2 regions of the Caballeronia sp. SL2Y3 genome follow, and region 2 is predicted to be linked to the other one. Evidence: predicted binding sites of a transcription regulator. Region 2 holds the regulator's gene; the other holds the start of a gene.
The links. The regulator FNR, encoded in region 2, switches genes on or off when oxygen is low (the NO sensors DNR and NnrR bind a similar motif). The targets are predictions, from matches to a motif close to TTGATNNNNATCAA.
Positions count from the first base shown of each region.

Region 1 (10,438 bases), on a different replicon from region 2:
GGATAGCGAGCCCTTGCGCGCCCAGGCCGGCGAGCCACTGCTGATACGCGCCTTCGAGAAACGCCGGCGTCCACGCGAGGGCGCTCTCGCCGAAGGCCGGCAACGGCGCGCAGTAATGCACGATGCTCAGGTGGTCGCGCTCGTCGGACAGTTCGACGAAGCCCCAGTCGGTGTCTCGCCACAGCGCGTTGAGCGCATCCGCGAGCGCGGACGTCGAATCGCAGGGCGGCAGCGCATGCGCCTTCGCGAAACGGCTGCCCACGCGATGCATCAGCTCGCGCAGTTCGCCATGTCCGATCTGCGCCTCGAACTCATCCGCGAGCGCGGACAGCACGCCGCGCCATTGCCTGGATATTTGTCTGTCCAAAAGATAATCGAAGATAGCGGCCATGTTTTTATTAGGGCGTGCGAGCACCGATCCGGACGTTTGTCCAGGCGCTATTACCGCCAGAACTTACTTCAATGCGTTTTTTTTTGCCAGTGAAAAGACTAGCTGTTGTTTCTGTCAGTTCGGCGAATGCGGCGGGGAAGCGGCTGTTTCTGGGATCTCGCAGCTCAAGTGAACGTAAGCTGGACAAGCCTTCCCGCGTGACGGCGATGACATGCAACGGCCTTCGCGGCGGCGGCAGTGTACCATCTCGTTAATGTGCCGAAGCCATGCGTCGCGGGTGTTATTTCATCCCGATCGACCCTATGCGGAACTAATTACTTGAGCGATTTCGTCGCCGCTTTATCGTTTGTCTAAGCGTCGTGGGCGTGAATGCGGCCATTGCCAATGGGATGTGGCACGCGACCGGCTGGCGCGTGCGCGGATTGCGTGGTGTCCCGATTACATCAAGCGGCCCCATTCATAATCGACGCTGTCCGGCGTCAACGGGAACAAGCCCGCGCCGGGCGTGAATGTCAGTTCACCGAAATAAATGTGATCGTCCACGTTATAGAGGTCGACCCGCACGAAGTCGAAATCGCTTGCCAGGGTGCGCGCTACCCATAGGATTTCGTCGAGATTGTGCGGACGGGGAGCGGGCGTGTCGCTCTGCGAGTAGTGCCCCATCTTGATGTCGAGCCGGTTCCAGTGAGCGTCGTAGATATCGCCGCGTGGATGTCCTTCGAATCGATCCGAAATCACGAGAATGAAAATCTGCGGATCGTCGGCGTTTCTGTTGAAGACATGGATCTTGATATCGGGCGGCACCTTGTTGTCCGGCCCGAGAAGGAGCTTCTCGAACAGAATGCGGCGCTCGATAGCCTGATAGTGCCGTTCCCTCGCCACCGTGAAGAAGTTCGTCGACAACCAGCGCTGCGCCAGCGCATTCAGCGCCTCGAACGAGGTCTCGCGCTTGTCCCTGACGAGCTTCACGAACCCGCAGCCGTGATTCGCCTTCATCACGAAGGTGGAAGGAAGCGCGTCGAAGTCGCGCTGGGTGAAAGTGGACGGCGCGGCGAACAGCGGAATCAGATACTTTTCGCCGATCTTGTCCGCGACATAAGCGCGAACCTTCAGCTTGTCGGAGAGATCGGTATAACGCGGGTCGGGCGCAAGGCACCGCTGCAAGACCTTCTCGTTGAACGTGGCCGGATTGCGCAGATTCGGGAAGCGGCCGATCCTGCGACGATGATAAAGGCTCAGCAACACCTTGTCGGGCAAGCAAACCTTGATACCGTGAATGAGCATTTGTCTTGCGGTCATTCATCTGCCTCCATCGTCAGCGGTCGACTCGAACGCTCGCTCAGTTAGGATTCTCGACGCGACGTGGCTCGACAAGCGAGCCCGACGGCGGAACGGTCAAACGAGAATGAAGGCACTAACTGGGTGGACGGTTGTAACCGACCGCTACCTCGTCGCCATGATAGGTGTGGTCGTCCGCGCTCGTGGGCGTGGCGTAGCCGAACGTTCGAACGAGCAGTCTTTCCAGATCCGCATCGAGCGCTTGGCCGTTGAATTCGTTCTCCACCTTGCGACGAGCGTTCGTGCGCATCGCCTGCACATCGACCTTTCCCTCCACGATTGCCGAAAGCGCCTCGGCGATGCCGCTTGCCGAACGCTCCTCCACGAGCAGGCCTGTCACGCCATGCGTCACGAGCTCCGGTATGCCGCTGTGCCGGGTCGCGACGACCAGCACGCCCGTCGCCATGGCCTCCATGATCGACACCGGAATGCCTTCCATGTCGCCGTTGCTGGCCACGACGGAGGGCAGCAGAAACACGTCTGCGCTCTTCAGTTCTTCGAACACGCGCTCGTGCGAGCACTTGCCGAGAAAGTTGATCTCGTTCGTACTGGACGACGCAGCGCTGCGCAGCGCGTCTTCGAGCGGTCCGAAACCGATGAGGTTCAACTGCACCGGATGCCGGCAACCACGCACTCCTTCGATGGCGTACGCCAGTCCCTTTTTTTCGGTGAATCGCGCCACGCTCAGTACCTTGAGCGGGCGATGCAACGGCCGGTTGCTCGCCTGCGGAGTCAGCCGGTGCGTTTCCACGCCCACGTGGTGAACCTTCGTTCGCGATTCGGGCGCGCCCCATTCGATGAGCCGGTTGCGCCAGAGATTACTGATCGGCAGTAGCAGCGGGCTCAGGCGAAAGAGGCGCCGATAATGCGGCAGCCATCGCTCGACGACCGCGTGATCGCTCATGTCGGCACCATGAAAGACGGTGACGATAGGCCCGCTCAGCAGTCCGGCTTCCTTCAGATACATGGCGCGCACGCCGATGGGGCCGAAGTGCGCGATCACGACGTCGAAGTCGATGCCCTCCGTGTCGCCGCCCGACACGATGTCGATGAATGCAGAACGACACCCGGTCGCCGCCGCGCGAAGGGCGACAGACAGGCGCTTGCGCCGCTTGTCGTCGATGCAAGCCAGGGCGCCGAGCTTCGCGCACGACACGGAGTGGCGCAGCATGCTGACGTCTTGTCGAAAGACGCGCAACTCCACGCGTCCCCGCGTGGGGTCCACCGCAGTGTCGTCGTACTTCGCAGCCAGGGCGAACACCTCGTGACCGCGCTCTGCGAAGCCTTTCATCTGACGGAGAACGAACGTTTCGGACGGAACCGGCAATCTGTCGACGATGAATGCAATTCGCATCGGCTACCCTCGGAAATGTGGTCGCGTCAAACGCAGTGCATTCGCGTGACTGGCGATGCCACGGCATGGCACGTGTCATCGTTGCAGTCATGCACTGGCTTGTCGTTCGTCTTGCCGATGGTAGTCGATCGAAAATGGAAATGCACTCGCTGCGTGGCCGCCGCAAGCGATTCATTCGTCGTACGAATCGACGGGGAGTGCTGTCCTTGCCGGCTCAACAAGCGGGCAAGCGGTAGAACATTTCGTTCACCGAACGATGTCTACGCTTGCCGGCTGAGGCTCAGCGGACGTTCACGCAGCGAAAGCCTGCATAGACGTACTGATAGTGCCCCTGAAACCAGTTGCGAAAGCTCGGGCGCAGCATGCATGCAGCCGTGCGCGGAGAACCGCCCTTGATGACGAAGTGCTTGCCGTCGAAGAAGTTGGCGGAATAGCCGAGATAGAAAGGAAACGGCTCGAAGCCTGTGAGCGGGCCGAAGGTCGTGGATGTCCACTCCCAGCCGTTGCCGTATTGCCCCTCCACGCCGAAATCGCTGCGGTTATCCGGATGCGCCTGCACGGGCGTCGGGTCCCAGCGGCGGAAGTCGAAGTTGCCTTCCGCGACGTGCGGCGCGCCGATGGCCGCGCGCTGCCACTCCGCTTCCGTCGGCAGGCGCTTGCCGGCCCAGCGCGCATAGGCGTTCGCTTCGGCATAGCTCACGTAGACCGGCCAGTCGAGCGGCAGCGCGATCTCCTCGAACATCGTGCGCAGCTTCCAGCCCGAGTCCGTTGGATGCTGGTTGTCGGCGCCTTCGTCGCCGCGCACCCAGAACGCCGGATGCGCGATGCGCTGCGCTTCCTTCCACGCCCAGTCGTCGTCGGTCCACAGCGCGCGGTTCCAGTAACCGCCCGCGTCGATGAAGCGCAGATAGTCGCCGTTCGACACCATGTAGCGGTCGATGTCGAACGCAGGCACGTCCAAGCGCATTTCGCCGAATTCGTTGTCCCAGCCGAAGCGCTGGCTTTCGCGCGAGAGGCCGAGCGTCACGCTGCCGGTCGGAACGTGCACGGTTTCATGCGAGAGCGCGCGATCCGTTGTGCGCTCGGACGCGGCATCGGCCGGTGCTTTTTTCCTGTCGACCGGTAATTGATGCAACATGTACGCAAGCGTCTCCGCGTGCATCAGCCGATGCTCGATCGCGACTTCGAGCAGCTTCGCGGGCGACTCGTCGGCGGAAACGGGGTGCGCGACGAGCGTGATGGGATCGAAGCGCGCGTCGATGTCCGCGCGCACTCGCGCACGGTATGCGTGCACTTCGTCGAGCGAGGGCCAGTCGCCGGGTTGGTCCGTCGGCAGACCGCCATCCACCGGGTCGATGCCGAACGCGAATAGCTGGTCGTAAGCAGGCTGGGCGTTCGGCAGATGGAACAGGCGCTGGTCGAACAGATTGCGGTCGAACGCCTCGAGATGGCCGATATAGAATACGATACGGTGGCGCTCGGCAATCGGCCGATCGTACAGATGCTCGCGCTTGACGATGTCGAAGAGTTCATCGGTGACGCGGCGCGCTTCGGCGAGCCGGTCGAGCAGCGGATGACGCAGGGATGGTTCGCGATTCATGTCGCTCGGTCTCCGTGGCAGGCCAAGGCTGTGCCCTGGAAAACGAAAAGACTAATGCGAAGCGAAGCGCGTGCCAAGCCGATAATGGCCGGCGTTTGTTCGGGCGCGGCGAAGAATCCGGCACGAAGCCCCACCGGGCGGGGCGGCAGGCTAAATGTCAGGTACTGCGGTCAGATACTGCGCAGGCGCTCGAAATCGCGGATGCGAATGGATTTGCCGTGCGCCTCGATCAGCCCGAGCTTGTCGAAGCGCGACAGCGTACGGCTCACGGTTTCGAGCGTCATGCCGAGATAGCTGCCGATGTCGTCGCGCGTCATGCGCATGGTGAACTCCGTCGCCGCATAGCCGCGCCGCGCGAGCCGCGCCGACATATCGAGCAGAAGGCGCGCGACGCGTTCGTCGGCGCGCAGCATGCCGAGTCGCACGACATGGTCCGATTCGCGGTTGATCGCCTGGCTCATCATGCGGTGCATGCGCCGCTGAAGCGCGTCGGTTTCGCGGCACATGCGCTCGAAAAGCGCGTACGGCACGACGCAGACCGTGCTGTCTTCCAGCGCCACCGCGTCGCACGTATGCCGCCCGTCGCCGATGCCGTCGAGACCCAGGGCGTCGCCCGCGAGTAGCAGTCCGGTAACGCGCTCCCGGCCGCCGTCGCGGCTGCCGTCATGCGTGACCAGCGTCTTGAGCGAGCCGGAGCGCACCGCGTAGAGCGAATCGAACGGGTCGCCGGTGCGAAACAGCGCCTCGCCGCGCCGTATCTTGCGCGTGACGGAGATGATGTTCTCCAGCCGCGAGACATCGTTGGCGCACAGCCCTTCGGGCATGCACAGATGGCGCATGGCGCAGCTGGAACAATGCGCGGCCCGGCGCCGCATGGAAGACGATTCGGACATGGCGGACTTCGTTTCTTGATAAATGACAAAACGATTGTCCCATGGCAGACGTTGCCGGCACCGCGAAAAAATGCCGCGCCCCCGCGCCTTGCCCGATGCTTACATCATGGGTTAGCCGCGGTGTCCCGAACGTCCTGAACGTTTGAAACGCCTGCCGCCGACGGAATCAGCAGCACCGGCAGCGTGGCCTGCCGCAGACAACGCTCGGCCACGCTGCCGAGAATCAGCCGTTGCATGCCCTTGCGGCCGTGCGTACCCATCACGAGCAGGTCGGCATTGAACGTGCTGGCAGCCGAGAGAATGAGCGAGGCGACGTCGTCGCTCGCGGTGGCGTCGGCGGTCACGACACTGCCCGCAATGCCGCTCGCTTTCATCGCCTCGGCGGCCTCGCGGGCGAGCGTCGCGCCTTGCTCGGCGAGCCCCGCCTGCAATGGCGACGGATCGTAGCCGGGGAAGTCCATGTAGAGCGGCGCGCTTTCGACGACGTAGAACGGCTGCATGACGGCCTCGTGCTGGACCGCCAGATCGAGCGCCGTCTGGAAGGCGCGTTGCGACGTGCGGCTGCCGTCGATGGCGACGATGATGCGTTTGAACATTGGCGTGTGCTCCGTTGATCGATGTCGAAAGCGCGATGGCGTTTCGCTGCGTCTCGGTCGTTCGGACCCGCAAACGCACGGGCAGGATAGCGCGCGCAGGCTCGCGCATTTCTGAGATGAGTCGATCCGCCGCACGCAACGCCGTACAATTCGTCTTTCCACCGACTAAGCGCCCGCTTAACACCCGACCGCATGACCGACGCCCGCACGACCGACGCCCGCACGCCTGACGCCCCTTCTCACGCACTTGCGTTCCGCACGGCTCTTTACGCGATGCTCGGCATCGGCCTCGTCAACATGCTGGTCGCGCTGGACCAGACCGTGGTCAGCACGGCGCTGCCGTCCATCGTCGCGGAACTGCACGGCTTCGAGTATTACGCGTGGATCGCGAGTGCCTACCTGCTCGCTTCCGTCGTCACCGTGCCTGTGTTCGGGCGGCTCGGCGACTACTTCGGGCGCAAGCGCTTCGTCATCGCGGCGGTGATCACGTTCACCGTGGCGTCCGTGCTGTGCGGGCTCGCGCCGAACATGCTGTTTCTCGCGCTGGCTCGCGGGCTGCAAGGCGTCGGCGGCGGCATGATGGTCGGCACCGCGTTCGCCGCGATTCCCGATCTTTTCCCCGATCCGCGCACGCGCGTGCGCTGGCAAGTGGTGCTCGCGGCGGCCTACGGCATCGGCACGGCGGCGGGGCCGTCGCTCGGCGGCTGGATGAGCCAGCACTGGGGCTGGCGTTCGACCTTCCTCGTCAATCTGCCGGTCGGCGCGGCGGCGCTGTACTTCATCTGGGCGCATCTGCCGAATCTGCACCGGCCGCGCGAAGGCGGCGTGAAGATCGACTGGCTCGGCGCGGCGCTCGTCGCGCTCGTGCTCGGCGGGTTTCAGTCGCTGATCGAGTCCGTGCCGAAAAGCGGCCTCTCGGGCGGCAACATCGCGCTCGGCTGCTTGGTCGTCGCGGGCGCGGCGGCGCTCCTGGTCTGCGAACGGCGCGCGACGCATCCGATTCTGCCGCTCGACATCTTCCGCGATCCGCATCTGGTCACGCTGTTCACGCTGTCGTTTCTCGCGGGCTTCGTGATGTTCTCGCTGATCTTCTTTGCGCCGCTCTTGTTGCAGGGCGGCTTCGGGCTGTCGCCGCAGGAGGCCGGGCTGCTCGCGACGCCGATTGCCGCGTGCATCGCCATCGGGAGCTTCGTGAATACGCGTATCGTGATTCATCTGCGCAAGCCGACGAAGATTCTGACCATCGGCTTTTCGCTCTTGCTGGTGGCGTCGGTCGCGCTGGCGTTCGCGCGCGCCACGACGCCGCATGTCTGGATCGAGTTGCCGATGGCCGCGGTCGGCATCGGCCTCGGCTTCGTGCTGAACAACATGAACGTGTTCGGCCAGGAGATCGCTGGCCGTGAGCGCTTCGGCATCACGACGGCGCTGCTGCAATCGACGCGCATGGTCGGCGGCATGCTCGGCACGAGCATCGTGGGGACGATCGTCGCGCATCATTACGCGAGCGTCGTGACGCGCACGATCAGCGTGCTCGGCGCGGGCGCAGCGGCGCAATGGCAGCCGCGTTTCGCGGACCCGCGCATTCTGGTCGACGAAGCGTTGCGCGATACCATGCAGCGCGAGCTGACGGCGGCGGCGCTGGACGCGCCCGCGCTCTTCGACGCCGCCCGCGATGCGCTCGTGCAGTCGGTGCACATCGGCGTCATGCTGACGGGCGTGGCCGCGCTCGTCGCCGCGCTGCTCGTGCGGCGCATCGGGCATATCACGTTCCGGCGGGCGGGCAAGGGCTGAGCGGCACGCGTAATGCGTGCGCGGCACGTTCACACTCGTTGGCGCCCGTGACGGGCGGCAGCACCAGCACGGAGAAATCACCATGATGATCACCGGAGAAATGCTGATCGGCGCGACGGCCGTGCGGGGCACGGACGCCACGCTGCGCGCCTTCGACCCGGCGCGCAACGTCGATCTCGAACCCGTGTTCGGCGGCGGCGGGGCGGCGGAAGTCGCGCGCGCGTGCGAACTGGCCGACGCCGCGTTCGATCCGTATCGCCAGGCACCGCTGGAGACGCGCGCGCAACTGCTGGAAGCGATTGCGGACAACATCCTCGGCATGGGCGATGCGCTCATCGAGCGCGCCCAGGCCGAATCCGCGCTGGCTAAGGCGCGGCTCGAAGGCGAACGGGCACGCACCGTCGCGCAGTTGCGGCTCTTTGCGTCGCTCGTGCGCGAAGGGCGCTGGCTCACCGCGACGCTCGATTCCGCGCAGCCGGAGCGCAAGCCCGCGCCGCGTCCGGACCTGCGCTTGCAGAAGATTCCGGTCGGACCGGTCGCCGTGTTCGGCGCGAGCAATTTTCCGCTGGCGTTCTCGGTGGCGGGCGGCGACACGGCGGCGGCGCTGGCGGCGGGCTGTCCGGTCGTCGTGAAGTCGCATCCGGCGCATCTCGGCACCTCCGAGATGGTCGGGCGCGCGGTGCAGAAGGCCGTCGCCGAGACGGGCCTGCACGAAGGCGTGTTCTCGCTCGTCGTCGGCGCGGGCAACGCCATCGGCGAGGCGCTTGTCGCGCATCCGGCGATCAAGGCGGTCGGCTTCACGGGCTCGCGGCGCGGCGGGCTGGCGCTGATGGAGATCGCAGCGAAGCGCCCGGAGCCGATCCCGGTCTTCGCGGAAATGAGCAGCGTCAACCCGATGTTCGCGCTGCCGGGCGCGCTCGCCACGCGGGGCGAGTCGCTCGCGGCGGGCTACATCGACTCGGTGACGCTCGGCGTCGGACAGTTCTGCACGAACCCGGGGCTCGTCTTCGCGCTCGCGGACGCCAAGCTCGACGCTTTCGTGGATCACGCGACAGCCGCGCTCGAAAAGAAGGACGCGCAGACCATGCTCACCGCAGGCATCGCGGCGGCGTACGAGGACGGCATCCGGCATCGCGATGACTCGGGCGCGCAGCGCATCGCGACGGGAAAGGAGACGGAGGCGGCGAGCGGCGCGCTGCCGGCGCTGTATCGCGTGAGCGCGGAGCAGTTTCTCGCGACGCCGCATCTCGCCGACGAGATTTTCGGGCCGACGTCCGTGATCGTCGCGTGCGAGGACGAAGACCAGATGATCGCGGTGGCGCGTCAGCTCGAAGGCCAGCTGACCGCGACGCTGCTGATGGATAACGACGATATCGACTTCGCGCGGCGCCTGTTGCCGGTGCTCGAACGCAAGGCCGGGCGGATTCTGGCGAACGGTTTTCCGACGGGCGTCGAGGTGTCGTACGCGATGGTTCACGGCGGCCCGTATCCGGCGACATCCGATGGCCGCTCGACATCGGTCGGCGCAATGGCGATCGAGCGTTTTCTGCGGCCGGTCTGCTATCAGGACTTGCCGGCGGCGCTCTTGCCCGAGGCGCTCGCCGACGACAACCCGCTCAATCTCTGGCGCCTGCGCGATGGCGAACTCGGGCCGAACTGACAACGCCGTGTCCTCTTGCTGTGCTCCGTCCAACGTTCAACGTTCAACGAGAATCCGAACCGATGACCCTTTCCGACCGCCGCTATCCCGACCCCGCCGTACGCGTGCTCGATCCGCGTTTCAACGCGCTGCGCATTGCATCGGCGTCGGTCGAGTGTCTTTATCAAGGGGCGCGCTGGTCGGAAGGGCCGGTGTGGTTCGGCGACGGGCGGTATCTCTTGTGGAGCGACATACCGAACAACCGCATCCTGCGCTGGGACGAGGAAAGCGGGCAGGTCGGCGTTTTTCGCAAGCCGTCGAACAATGCGAACGGCAACACGCGCGACCGCGAAGGGCGGCTCGTGACCTGCGAGCATCTCACGCGGCGCGTGACGCGCACCGAGTACGACGGCTCCATCACCGTGCTCGCGGACCGCTATGACGGCAAGCCGTTCAATTCGCCGAACGATGTCGTCGTGAAGTCGGACGGCTCGATCTGGTTCAGCGATCCGACCTTCGGCATCGACGGCTTCTACGAAGGCGAAAAGCAGCCCTCGGAACTCAAGCCGTGCGTGTATCGCGTCGACGGCCAGAGCGGCGAGATCACCGTGATGATCGACGACTTCATCGGCCCGAACGGACTCGCGTTTTCGCCCGACGAATCGGTGCTGTACGTGGTCGAGTCGCGCTCGACGCCGCGCAAGATCATCGCGTTCGACGTGCTCGACGGCGGCCGCGCGCTCGGCAAGCGGCGCGAATTGATCGACGCGGGTCCCGGCACGCCGGATGGCTTTCGCGTCGATATACACGGCAATCTGTGGTGCGGCTGGGGCATG
Region 1 is NZ_CP084261.1:901,613-912,050, reverse strand. Features, by position in the region: gene bcsD (cellulose biosynthesis protein BcsD) at 1-391, opposite strand, end outside; gene LDZ26_RS17525 (ATP-grasp fold amidoligase family protein) at 830-1,690, opposite strand; gene LDZ26_RS17520 (glycosyltransferase) at 1,806-3,083, opposite strand; gene LDZ26_RS17515 (SUMF1/EgtB/PvdO family nonheme iron enzyme) at 3,364-4,683, opposite strand; gene LDZ26_RS17510 (helix-turn-helix domain-containing protein) at 4,854-5,576, opposite strand; gene LDZ26_RS17505 (universal stress protein) at 5,681-6,172, opposite strand; gene LDZ26_RS17500 (MFS transporter) at 6,446-7,963, shown strand; gene LDZ26_RS17495 (aldehyde dehydrogenase (NADP(+))) at 8,046-9,623, shown strand; gene LDZ26_RS17490 (SMP-30/gluconolactonase/LRE family protein) at 9,686-10,438, shown strand, end outside.
Region 1: LDZ26_RS17505 (universal stress protein) is a predicted target of FNR. The motif match lies at 6,187-6,200, and genes of this name have one in related genera.

Region 2 (10,438 bases):
GACGGCGAATTTACGAGAACGTGACGAAGTTCATCCGTTACGCGCTGACGGGCAACGCGGCGGAACTGCTGGTGATCGCAGCGGGACCGCTTCTCGGGCTGCCGATGCCTTTGCTGCCCATTCAGATCTTGTGGATCAATCTCGTGACGGACGGACTACCGGGGCTTGCGCTCGCTGCCGAACCCGCCGAGCCGGACATCATGCGGCGCGCGCCTCGGCCGCCGCGCGAGAGCCTCTTTGCGGGCGGCATGTGGCAACGGATCGTCGGCGTGTCGCTGGCGATTTCGCTTCTGACACTCGGCACCGAGGCGTGCGCACTGGCGGCGGGTCAGGCGCAATGGCAGACCATGGCATTCACGGTGCTGTCGCTTTCGCAGATGGGTCTGGTGCTGGGCATCCGCTCGGCGCGCCGGTCGGTGTTCGAACTCGGGCTGTGCTCCAACCGCGCGCTCGCGGGTGCCGTATGCGTGACCGTCGCATTGCAGATAGCGGCGATCTATGTGCCGTTTTTCAACGACATGCTGCACACCACGCCGCTCGACGCGTGGCAGTTGGCCGTGTCGCTGGCGGTGTCGAGTGTCGTGCTCGCGCTCGTCGAGTTCGAAAAGTACCTCGCGCGACACCATCTGTTCCGCAAGCGCGCGGGAAGGACCTCGCGGCATGACGCGCGTCTCTGACAGTCACGGCCGGCGTCGCGTTCGCAGAACATGCGCTCGGCAAGCGCCAGCGCATGACGGGATGGCGCGCCGATGAGAAACAGGATGCCGTTCGATGCATCGTGGCTGCCCGCCATCGCGATCCTCGCGCTCGGCGTCATGCTTGTTCGTCCGTTGGTGCAGCCCGTTCTATGGGCCCTGATAGTCGCCTATGCCACATGGCCGATACACCGCTGCGTCCTCCGGTTGCTGCGCGGCCGGGCAACCCTGAGCGCATTGACGGCGACCCTGCTGCTGGCGCTGGCAGTCGCAGGCATTGCGTTGGCCGTCACGGTGCCTCTGACGCACGAGACGCTCGAACTGGGCCTTCGCTTGTCCTCGTGGAGCGGGCGCGAGCCCGAGCGCGTCGCGTCGTTGGCCGCCGGGGTGCCTGTCATCGGCGAAGATCTGGCCGCGTTGATTCGCGAGTTGCCAGCGCGCAGGGACGAGGTTCTTCCGCTCGGCGGCGACTGGATGCGCACTCTTCCGGCAATGGGCCGACTGGTCGGCCGCAATGCGTTCCAGTTCTTCTTTACCTTGCTCGCGCTGTACTTCGTCTATCGATACGGCGCAGAGCTGTCGGTCCGTGCCCGCGAGGTCGCTCGCCAGAGTATGGGCGGCAGACTCGACGAATACCTCGCATCGCTCGAAACCGTTGCGCGCGCCGTGCTGATAGCCGTGCCCGCGACGGCCACGGGACAAGCGGTGCTGGCCGGCGCCGGCTATTGGGCGGCGGGCGTGGATGAGCCCGTCTTGCTGACCCTCTTGACTGCGCTCGCCGCACTGGTGCCGTTCGGTGCGCTTCTGGTCTGGCTGCCGACGGGTGTGGTCCTTCTCATCGAGGGCAGGATATGGGCGGGGGCTGGCCTGCTCTTGTGGGGCGCGCTCGTGGTCAGCTCCATCGACAACGTGATCCGAATGCTCGTCATCGGCAATGCCGTGCGGATGCCGTTTGCGTTGGCATTGGCGGCGGTCGTGTGCGGCGCAGCGGCCTTCGGGCCGATCGGCCTCTTCATCGGGCCTCTGGTGGCGGAAATGCTGCGCTTGCTGATTCGTGAGCACGCGAAGGCCTCGCCGCGCTTTGGCCTGCGCCGACGTGCTCGAACATCTCCAGCGGCGCATCGACGCGCGCCGTCCGCCGCACGCCCGATGCTGCGGCGCCGGTCGAAGGCAGGCAAGCCATGAGCGACGAAGCCATGCATCGCGTCATCCCGAAACCGTGTGTGACGCAACTCACGGTGGTCTCGGTCACCGCGCTGCTGCTCACGGCCGGGGGGATTTTGCATCTCGCTGGCCGCGTCGAGCTTGCGCGCTTGCTTTGGCTCGCGTCGACGCTGCCGGCGCTTGTCATGCTGTCGGTGTCGATCGTGCGTGCGCTGCGTCGCCGCGAGCCGGGCGTCGATATCCTCGCGCTGCTCTCGATATGCGTGGCGGCTGCCGTCGGCGAGTCGCTGACTGCTGCCATCATCTCGCTGATGGTCGCAAGCGGCGGCGCGCTCGAAGGCTTCGCGCAGAACCGCGCGCGCAAGGCCTTGTCTGCGCTCCTGAGCCGCGCGCCGCATGAGGCGCATCGTTTCGAAGACGGCGAATGGCGGCGTATCGAGCCCGAGGCGGCGTGCCCCGGCGACCGGCTGCTCGTGCGCGCGGGCGAAAGCGTCCCCGTGGATGGCACGCTGCTCGGCGAAGCCGCGCTCGACGAATCCGCCGTCACGGGCGAGTCGGCGGTCATGGCGCGCGGCGCGGGGCACGCGGTCAGGAGCGGCGTCATCAACGCCGGCGCGCCGTTCGAGATGATCGCCACGGCCGCGGCACGCGACAGCACGTTCGCGGGCATCGTCCGCATGGTGGAGACGGCGCAGCGGTCGCGAAGCCGCGCCGTGCGGCTCGCGGACCGCTATGCGCTGCTGTTCGTCCCGTTCACGATGATCCTGGCAGGCGGCGTCTGGATCGCCACGAGAGACGTCGTTCGCGCGCTGGCCGTGCTGGTCGTCGCCACGCCTTGTCCGCTGATACTCGCCGTGCCGGTGGCGATCGTCTCGGGCATCTCCGCCTGCGCGAAACGCGGCGTGCTGATCAAGGACGGCGGCGCGCTGGAACGCCTCGCGAGCACACAGGTGCTGTTCTTCGACAAGACCGGGACGCTGACGAGCGGGCGGGCGAAGCTCGTGCGCATCGAATGCAGCGAAGGTTTCGCGTCCGACTTCGTGCTGCATATGGCTGCGTCGCTTGCGCAGGCTTCGCCTCATGTCGTGGCCGAGTCGGTGACGCTCGCCGCCCGCAAGCGGGGCATGCGCCTCGCCGCGCCCACGGAAGTGGTCGAATCGGCCGGGGCGGGCGTGAGCGGCAACGTCGACGGAAAGCGCGTGGTCATAGGCTCGTTCGGCCATGCGGCGGCCGGCGCGCCCGCGGCGCCGTGGAGCGCGGCCTTTCTGCGCCGTCTCGGACGTGAAGGCGGTTCGTCGCTCTTCGTCGATATCGACGGCGTCATGGCCGGCGCGTTGTGGCTCGCCGACGATGTCCGCCTCGATACGCCGAGAGCATTGCGCTTGCTTCGGCAGGCCGGCATCGCGCGGCTCGGCATGCTGACGGGCGACCGGCGTGATGTCGCCGAAGCCATCGGCGCGAGCCTCGGCGTGACGGAGGTCTACGCGGAACAGACGCCAGCGGACAAGCTCGCGGCCATTCAGGCAGCGCAGAAGGGCGCGGTCGTGGCGATGGTCGGCGACGGCATCAACGATGCGCCCGCGCTTGCCGCAGCGGACGTCGGCATCGCGATGGGCGCGCGCGGCGTGGCGGCATCGGCGGAGGCGGCCGACGTCGTGCTGCTCGCCGATCGTCTCGATCGGCTCGTCGATGCGTTGCGCATTGCGCGGTCGTCGCGCCGCATTGCCGTGCAGTGCGTGATGACCGGCATGGGCCTGTCCATCGCGGCGATGATCGTGGCGGCGTTCGGCCTGCTGAGGCCGCTGGAAGGCGCGGTGCTGCAGGAACTGATCGACGTCGCCGTCCTAGGCAATGCGCTGCGGGCATTGCGAACGGCAACGCGGCCACGCGGCATGAAGGCGCTGCCGCCTGGCGAATCGGGCCGGTTGCGCGCGGCTCACTCGGAAATCGAACCGTTGCTCGACGAACTCAGACGCATTGCCTACCAATTGCCCGAGTTGCCCGGCGCCTCGGTAAAGGCGGAACTGGAGAGGATCAACGAGCGTCTGACGCGCGAGCTTCTGCCTCACGAAGAGCGGGACGACCTGCACCTTTATCCGTATCTCGCGAAGCGCCTCGCAGGCGACGATCCGATGGCCGCACTGAGCGGCAGTCATCGCGAGATTTTTCGCCTTGTTTTCCAGTTGCGGAGACTCGCGGCCGATCTCCCGGCTGAAGACAATGACGCGCCGGCGAGGAAGGAGATACAGCGTCTTCTTTTCGCGCTCGATGAGATCGTACGGGTTCATTGCGCGCAGGAGGACGAACTCTTCGACAGCATGGAGGAGGATGTCTGATGCGCTGCCGCCAGCGTGCGGACGACGACTTCATGAGCGGATGCGATGAGCAAGATCCTCGGAATAGCGGCCATCGCGGTGGCGACGGTGTTCGTCATCGCATTGGCGGTGCTCGGCTATGTGATATGGAAAAACGCGGATTGATCTGGCGGTGAGGCGGCGCGGCAGCCGCTCTTGCGGGCAGTGCAGTGTGTTGCACCGACACCGGCACCGACACCGGCATATGACCGTCCACTGAGGCAGATCAATAACACCGCGCTACATCGCGGTATGGTTATTTCGCGTGACGACGACTACAGATGGAGCGCGAGATGAGATACCGCATGCTTTATGCGGCGTTGCTGCTGAGTGTGGCCGCTTGTTCGTCCGACGCGCGCTGGAATCGTTTCAGGGAGACTGAGCCGCGACTTGCAGAAGCAAGAGAGCTGGCGTCGGTCGAATGCACGGGTCGCGAAGAATGTACGGCGCGCTGGGAGCGCACGCGGCAGTATGTGGCGCGTCATTCGGCCACGCGCATTCGTCGCGCGGACGCGGCGAGCATTCAGACAGGGCGTCCGCTCGAAGCAGGCGTCGTTTATCTTTGGGCCACGCGCACGCCGGCGGCCGGCAATGGCTTCGACGGCGACCGGGCGCGCATCAGCCTGAGGGGCATGTGCCGCGGCATGTACGGCATGGACGGCGGCCCAGGCTGGCTCTATTCGAGCTGCGCGAGCCAGATTCGCAGCATCGAGATGAACTTCAGAGATTATGTCGTCGAACCGGGTTCGCGCTTGCCGGACGACGCAGCATGACAGCGCGCTGCTTGATGTGAGTCAACCGCGTCCGGCGCGAATACAGGACGATGGTCTGATCGCCACGATCTGAGCCATCGGAAAGGGTGTTCACCGGCGCGCCGGCACTTGCAGAGCAGACTTGCAGAGCAGACTTGCAGAGAGAGGGGAGAGCACAGCCATGGGCCTCGGATTGCAGATTGCGTATCTCGGATTCGCGGGGTCCAACGACGCGGAACGCGAGGCGGGCGTGGAACTCGTGCGGCTGGAGCGGCTGGCGAAGGACATCGCCAATTGCCATCTGACGGTCGAGGCTTACCGCGATCCATCGGGACAGCGCATTTTCGATGCGCGCCTCGATCTCATCACGCGCGAGTTCGACCTCCTGCCCGTCGCAAGCACTACCGACGCGGACTTGAGCATCGCGATTCATCACGCGTTCGACAATGCCGTCGGCCTGCTGAAGCAACGGTTCATGTCGTCGCCGGCGCGGTGAGGACGGGTGGCGTCTCTATGTTGCGCTGAAGCCCAATCCGGCCGATGGCGCACAGTCCTCTTCGTCGGAAAAGAGCTCGTGCTCGGGGACCGTCGTCTCGCGGTCTATGCACTGGATATGCCAATGTCCGCATAGCTTCGCGGACGTTGCTCTGCTGCCGCGCGATGCGAGACAGTCGGCGCGGCCTCGCTGCATCGGCTCCGGTACGCCGGTCGCTTTGGGCAGGGCAGCGAGCACCAGTCCGTGCAGCAAGACGAGCGGCACGAAGGTGCCCGAATCGCGCAGCAGCGTGCCTTCGGGCGCGGATTCCCACGTTCCCCATGCCGGCAACTCGACGCGCTCGTGCGCTTCGCGCGACCAGCGGCCGCGTTCGCGGTCGATCCACAGCACTGCAAACGCCGATTGCGCGGCGTGATCGAAACCATCGAGTTTGATCGTGATACGCATGTCGCTCTCCATGGAGGACGTCTAGTGGCGCAACACCCATTGCACGAGCGTATGCGCGTCTTCCGCCGAAATGGACCCGCCGCGCTCGGGCGGCGAAGGCATCGCCATGTCGCCCCAGTGCGCGCGCCCGCCCACGCGCAACTTGTGTTCGAGCATCGCCTGCGCTTTCGGATCGTCGCGATAGCGCTCGGCGATCTGCTGAAACGAGGGCGCGAGGAAAGGCGAATCGTTGGTATGACAGAACATGCAGTGGTGCTGATCGACGAGCGCGTTGACTTCCGTCTGCGCCAGCGCGGGCGCGGCGCTCAAGAGCACGCCCGCGACGACGCCGATGAGGAGCGCATGACGGGCGCGGACGGCTCGGTCGGCGCGCGGGTCGGCGCGAGGTTCGGCGCAGTAAGTGAGCATGGCGGCGCAAGGGTTCCGGGTAAAGACACATGACGATGATGCGGCCACACGGCACGAGCTGCTTGATCTGCATCAAGCGGCATGGCCTCGGGCAAGCGAACAATCATAGGTATGTCGCGATCGAAGGGCGGCGAGCCGGCGCCGCTTGACTCATCCCGTGCGAGGCACATCACCATGAACATCACGTTTTCGCAAAGCGCGCCCATCTATGCAGGCGATGAACCCGCTCTCACCTTCCATGCCTATGTCGACGGCGAGCGTATCCCCTGTACGATCTCGGCCGAGGCGCTGGAAGATCATTTCGGCGCGGCTTCGTCGCGGGAAGAAGACTTGCGGCACGCGTTCGAACTCGGCCGCGTCGCGATAGAAGGCGCCGCCGAGCAGTTGCTGACCAGCGTGGGACGAATGCCGGTCATGCTGCGCAGCGGCTATTTTCGTTTCGACGACGGCGGCCCGGTGCGGGTACAGCGGCATCGAGCCTGGAGATTGCCGGACGATGCACCCGCCGCCCACACAGGAAGCGTCTATCGCGGAAGCGATACAACCGATACGCACGGAGCCAAATGATGCGTGCAATGCTCTACGACGGCACCGCCCCGCAACTGCGCGCCGCCGATATCGACGATCCTGTCGCCGGTCCGGGGCATCTGCTCGTCGATGTCGTCGCGTGCGGCGTGTGCCGGACGGACTTGCATGTCGTGGATGGCGAATTGGCGCATCCGAAACGGCCGGTCATTCCGGGGCATGAAGTCGTCGGCCGCGTTGCCGCGATCGGCGCGGGCGTGGACGGCTTCGTCGTGGGCGACCGCGTGGGCGTGCCGTGGCTCGGCCAAACCTGCGGCCACTGCGCCTATTGCGCGACGCACCGCGAGAATCTGTGCGATAACCCCGGCTTCACCGGCTATACGCTGGATGGCGGCTACGCCGAACGAATGGTCGCGGATAGCCGGTTCTGCCTGCATCTGCCGTCGCGTTACGGCGACGTCGATGCCGCGCCGCTCCTGTGCGCGGGACTCATCGGCTACCGGACGCTCAAGATGGCGGGCGATGCGAGGCGCATCGGCATCTACGGCTTCGGCGCGGCGGCGCATATCGTCGCGCAGATCGCCCGGCACGAGGGCCGCACCGTCTATGCGTTCACGCGCGCGCAAGACAGCGCCGCTCAAGCGCTTGCGCTGCAACTGGGCGCGGCGTGGGCCGGAAGCAGCGACGAGCGGCCGCCCGATGAACTCGACGCCGCGCTTGTCTTCGCGCCGTCCGGCGCGCTCGTGCCAGCCGCGCTCGCGGCGCTGGCGAAGGGCGGCGTCGTCGTGTGCGGCGGCATCCATATGAGCGATATTCCGGCGTTCCCGTATGCGCTGTTGTGGGGCGAGCGGCGCATCGTGTCGGTGGCGAATCTGACGCGCGCCGACGGTCAGGAATTCATGCAGCGCGCGGCGTCCATCCCGCTCCATCTGCAAACGACGGTCTATCCGCTCGCCGACGCTAACCGCGCGCTTTCCGATCTTCGCGAAGGACGCATGGTCGGCGCGGCGGTGCTGCGCATCGCGGCCTGAGCGCATTCGTTCACACGCTTTCCAGTTCCGCCTGATCGAGAATGCGTACGTCCTTGCCGCGCGCATCGACCACGCCGGCTTTCTGGAGCTTGGAGAACATGCGGCTCACGGTTTCCAGCTTGAGCCCGAGATAACTGCCGATCTCTTCGCGCGTCATGCGCAACACGAACTGCGCCGGCGAATAACCGCGCGCCTTCATGCGCGTCGAGATGTTGAGCAGAAAAGCGGCGACGCGCTGTTCGGCCGTCATGGTGCCGAGCAGCATCATCAGGCTGGATTCGCGCACGATCTCGCTGCTCATCAGCCGGTGCACATGATGCTGGATGGCTTTTACTTCGCGGCAAAGCACCTCCAGCAGATCGAACGGAATGATGCACACGACGCTGTCTTCGAGCGCGATCGCATCGCAGTTGTGGTGGTCCGAGCTGACGCCATCGAGCCCGAGCGCGTCGCCAGCGAGATAGAAGCCCGTGAGCTGCTCTTGTCCTTCGCGGTGCAGCACCACGGTCTTGAAGCAGCCGCTGCGCACCGCATAGAGGCTCTGGAACGCGTCGCCGCAACGGTACAGCGTTTCGCCGCGCCGCACGGTGCGCGTCGAGCAGATGATGGCATCGAGACGCGCGGATTCGTCCGGCGTGAGCCCGCCCGGCATGCAGACGCGCTGCATCGAGCAGGTCGAACAGCGTACGGACTTGTGCTTGATGTCGCAGTCGGCGCGATCGGCGCTATTGCCGGAACGAGGGGAATGGGCGGAATGGGCGATCTGATACACGCGGCGCGAGGCCGGTGCCGATGCGGGTGACGCAGCCGTTCTGCCATCGCTTACCGGAAACATGATGCCTCCTGTCGAACTCGATTCGCGCACGCGTGCCAGCTTCGATCGCAAGGCCCGACAGCCTCGATGCGCAACGGTTGGTTGATGCGTCGAATTATTCGCCGCGCCATCTCAAAAATATATCGGCGCGCGTGGAAAGTTCGGTAGGCGTTTCCGAAGCGGTGTAGGGAAATCCTGACAAGCCTGCGCTCAAACGTCGCGGCCGGCGTCGCTCACGTCGCTGCCGCCGCTGCCGTCGCTGTCGTCGGTATCGTCGTCCAGGAGCTTGTGCCGCACGGCATAACGCACGAGCGCGGCCTCGTGCGGCAGGTGCATCTTTTCGAGGATGCGCGCTTTATACGTGCTGACCGTCTTCGCGCTCACGTACAGCGCGTCGCCGATCTCGTTAATGGATTCGCCCGCGCACAGCCGCCGGAACACGTCGAACTCGCGGTCGGACAGGCGCTGATGCGGAAGGGCGTCGGCCGGTTCGGCGAGGCTCTGCGCCATGCGCTCGGCCATGGCGAGGCTGACATACGCGCCGCCCGCCGCGACCTTCGCGAGCGCCGCAACCAGTTCCGCGCTCGCGCTTTCCTTGGTCAGATAGCCCGACGCCCCGGCCTTGAACGCACGCGCCGCGTATTGCTGTTCGGCGTGCATCGTGAGGACGAGAATGCGCAGCGCGGGCCGTTCTTCCTTGATCTGCTTCAACAGGTCCAGCCCGTGACGGCCGGGCATCGACAGGTCGAGCACGAGCACGTTGGCGTCGGCGGAGCGCGCGAGCTGGAGCGTGCTCGCGCCATCGCTCGCCTCGCCCGCGACTTCGAATCCGTGCGCGTTGTCGAGGATATGGCGCAGGCCTTCCCGCACCATCGCATGGTCGTCCGCAATCAGCACCTTGATCGTCATGGTTGTGATTCCTGTTCGCTCACGGCAGCAAGCGGCAGCCGGACAGTCAGCGCGAAGCCGTCGTCCGGGTTCGATTCGATCAGTACCGTGCCGCCCAGCGCGTTCGCGCGCTCGCGCACGCCGAGCAGGCCGAACGACTTGCCGTTCGCGCCGGGCAACGCGGGCGCGCCGACGCCGTCGTCCTCGACACGCAGCACGCAATGGGCGTCGTCCGCGCCGAGCGAGAGCTTCACGCGGCTTGCGCGCGCATGCAGCGCGACGTTGTCGAGCGCCTCCTCAATGATACGGAAAACGGCGGTCGCTGCGTTCGTATTGAAGGCGATCTCGCCCGTGCCGAACTCGCATTCCACGTCGATGCCCTGCCGTTGCGTGAAGTCGTCGACGAGCCAGTCGATGGCGGCGGCGAGTCCCAGATCGTCGAGCATGACAGGCCGCTGATGAGCGGCGATGCGCCGCAACGAAGCGATGTTGCCGTCGATCGCCCGGCGCATGCGCGCGAGCTGGCCGGCCACGTCGTCGCGCGGCGCGGCGCTGGCGTTGAGCCGCGCTTCGAGCGCGGCGACGTCCATCTTCAGCGCGCTCAGTGTTTGTCCGACATCGTCGTGCAATTCGCGCGCAATGCGCGTCCTTTCCTTTTCGCGCTCGTGCTGAAGATTGGCCGACAGCGCGCGCAGTTCCTCGCGCGAACGTTGCAGTTCCGCCTCGGCCTCAACGCGCTGGGTCACGTCGCGCAGAATGACCGTGAAGAGCTTGCCGTCGATATCGTCGATCTGGGAGATGGACGCCTCGACGGGAAACTCTTCGCCGTCCGCACGGAGGCCGTACAGCACGCGCTGCGCGCCC
Region 2 is NZ_CP084263.1:660,399-670,836, forward strand. Features, by position in the region: gene LDZ26_RS25355 (cation-transporting P-type ATPase) at 1-677, shown strand, start outside; gene LDZ26_RS25360 (AI-2E family transporter) at 750-1,880, shown strand; gene LDZ26_RS25365 (heavy metal translocating P-type ATPase) at 1,877-4,195, shown strand; gene LDZ26_RS25370 (hypothetical protein) at 4,507-4,986, shown strand; gene LDZ26_RS25375 (hypothetical protein) at 5,147-5,461, shown strand; gene LDZ26_RS25380 (DUF3564 family protein) at 5,477-5,908, opposite strand; gene LDZ26_RS25385 (cytochrome C) at 5,930-6,316, opposite strand; gene LDZ26_RS25735 (DUF1488 domain-containing protein) at 6,398-6,883, shown strand; gene LDZ26_RS25395 (zinc-dependent alcohol dehydrogenase family protein) at 6,883-7,872, shown strand; gene fnr (fumarate/nitrate reduction transcriptional regulator Fnr) at 7,883-8,707, opposite strand; gene LDZ26_RS25405 (response regulator transcription factor) at 8,897-9,595, opposite strand; gene LDZ26_RS25410 (PAS domain-containing sensor histidine kinase) at 9,592-10,438, opposite strand, start outside.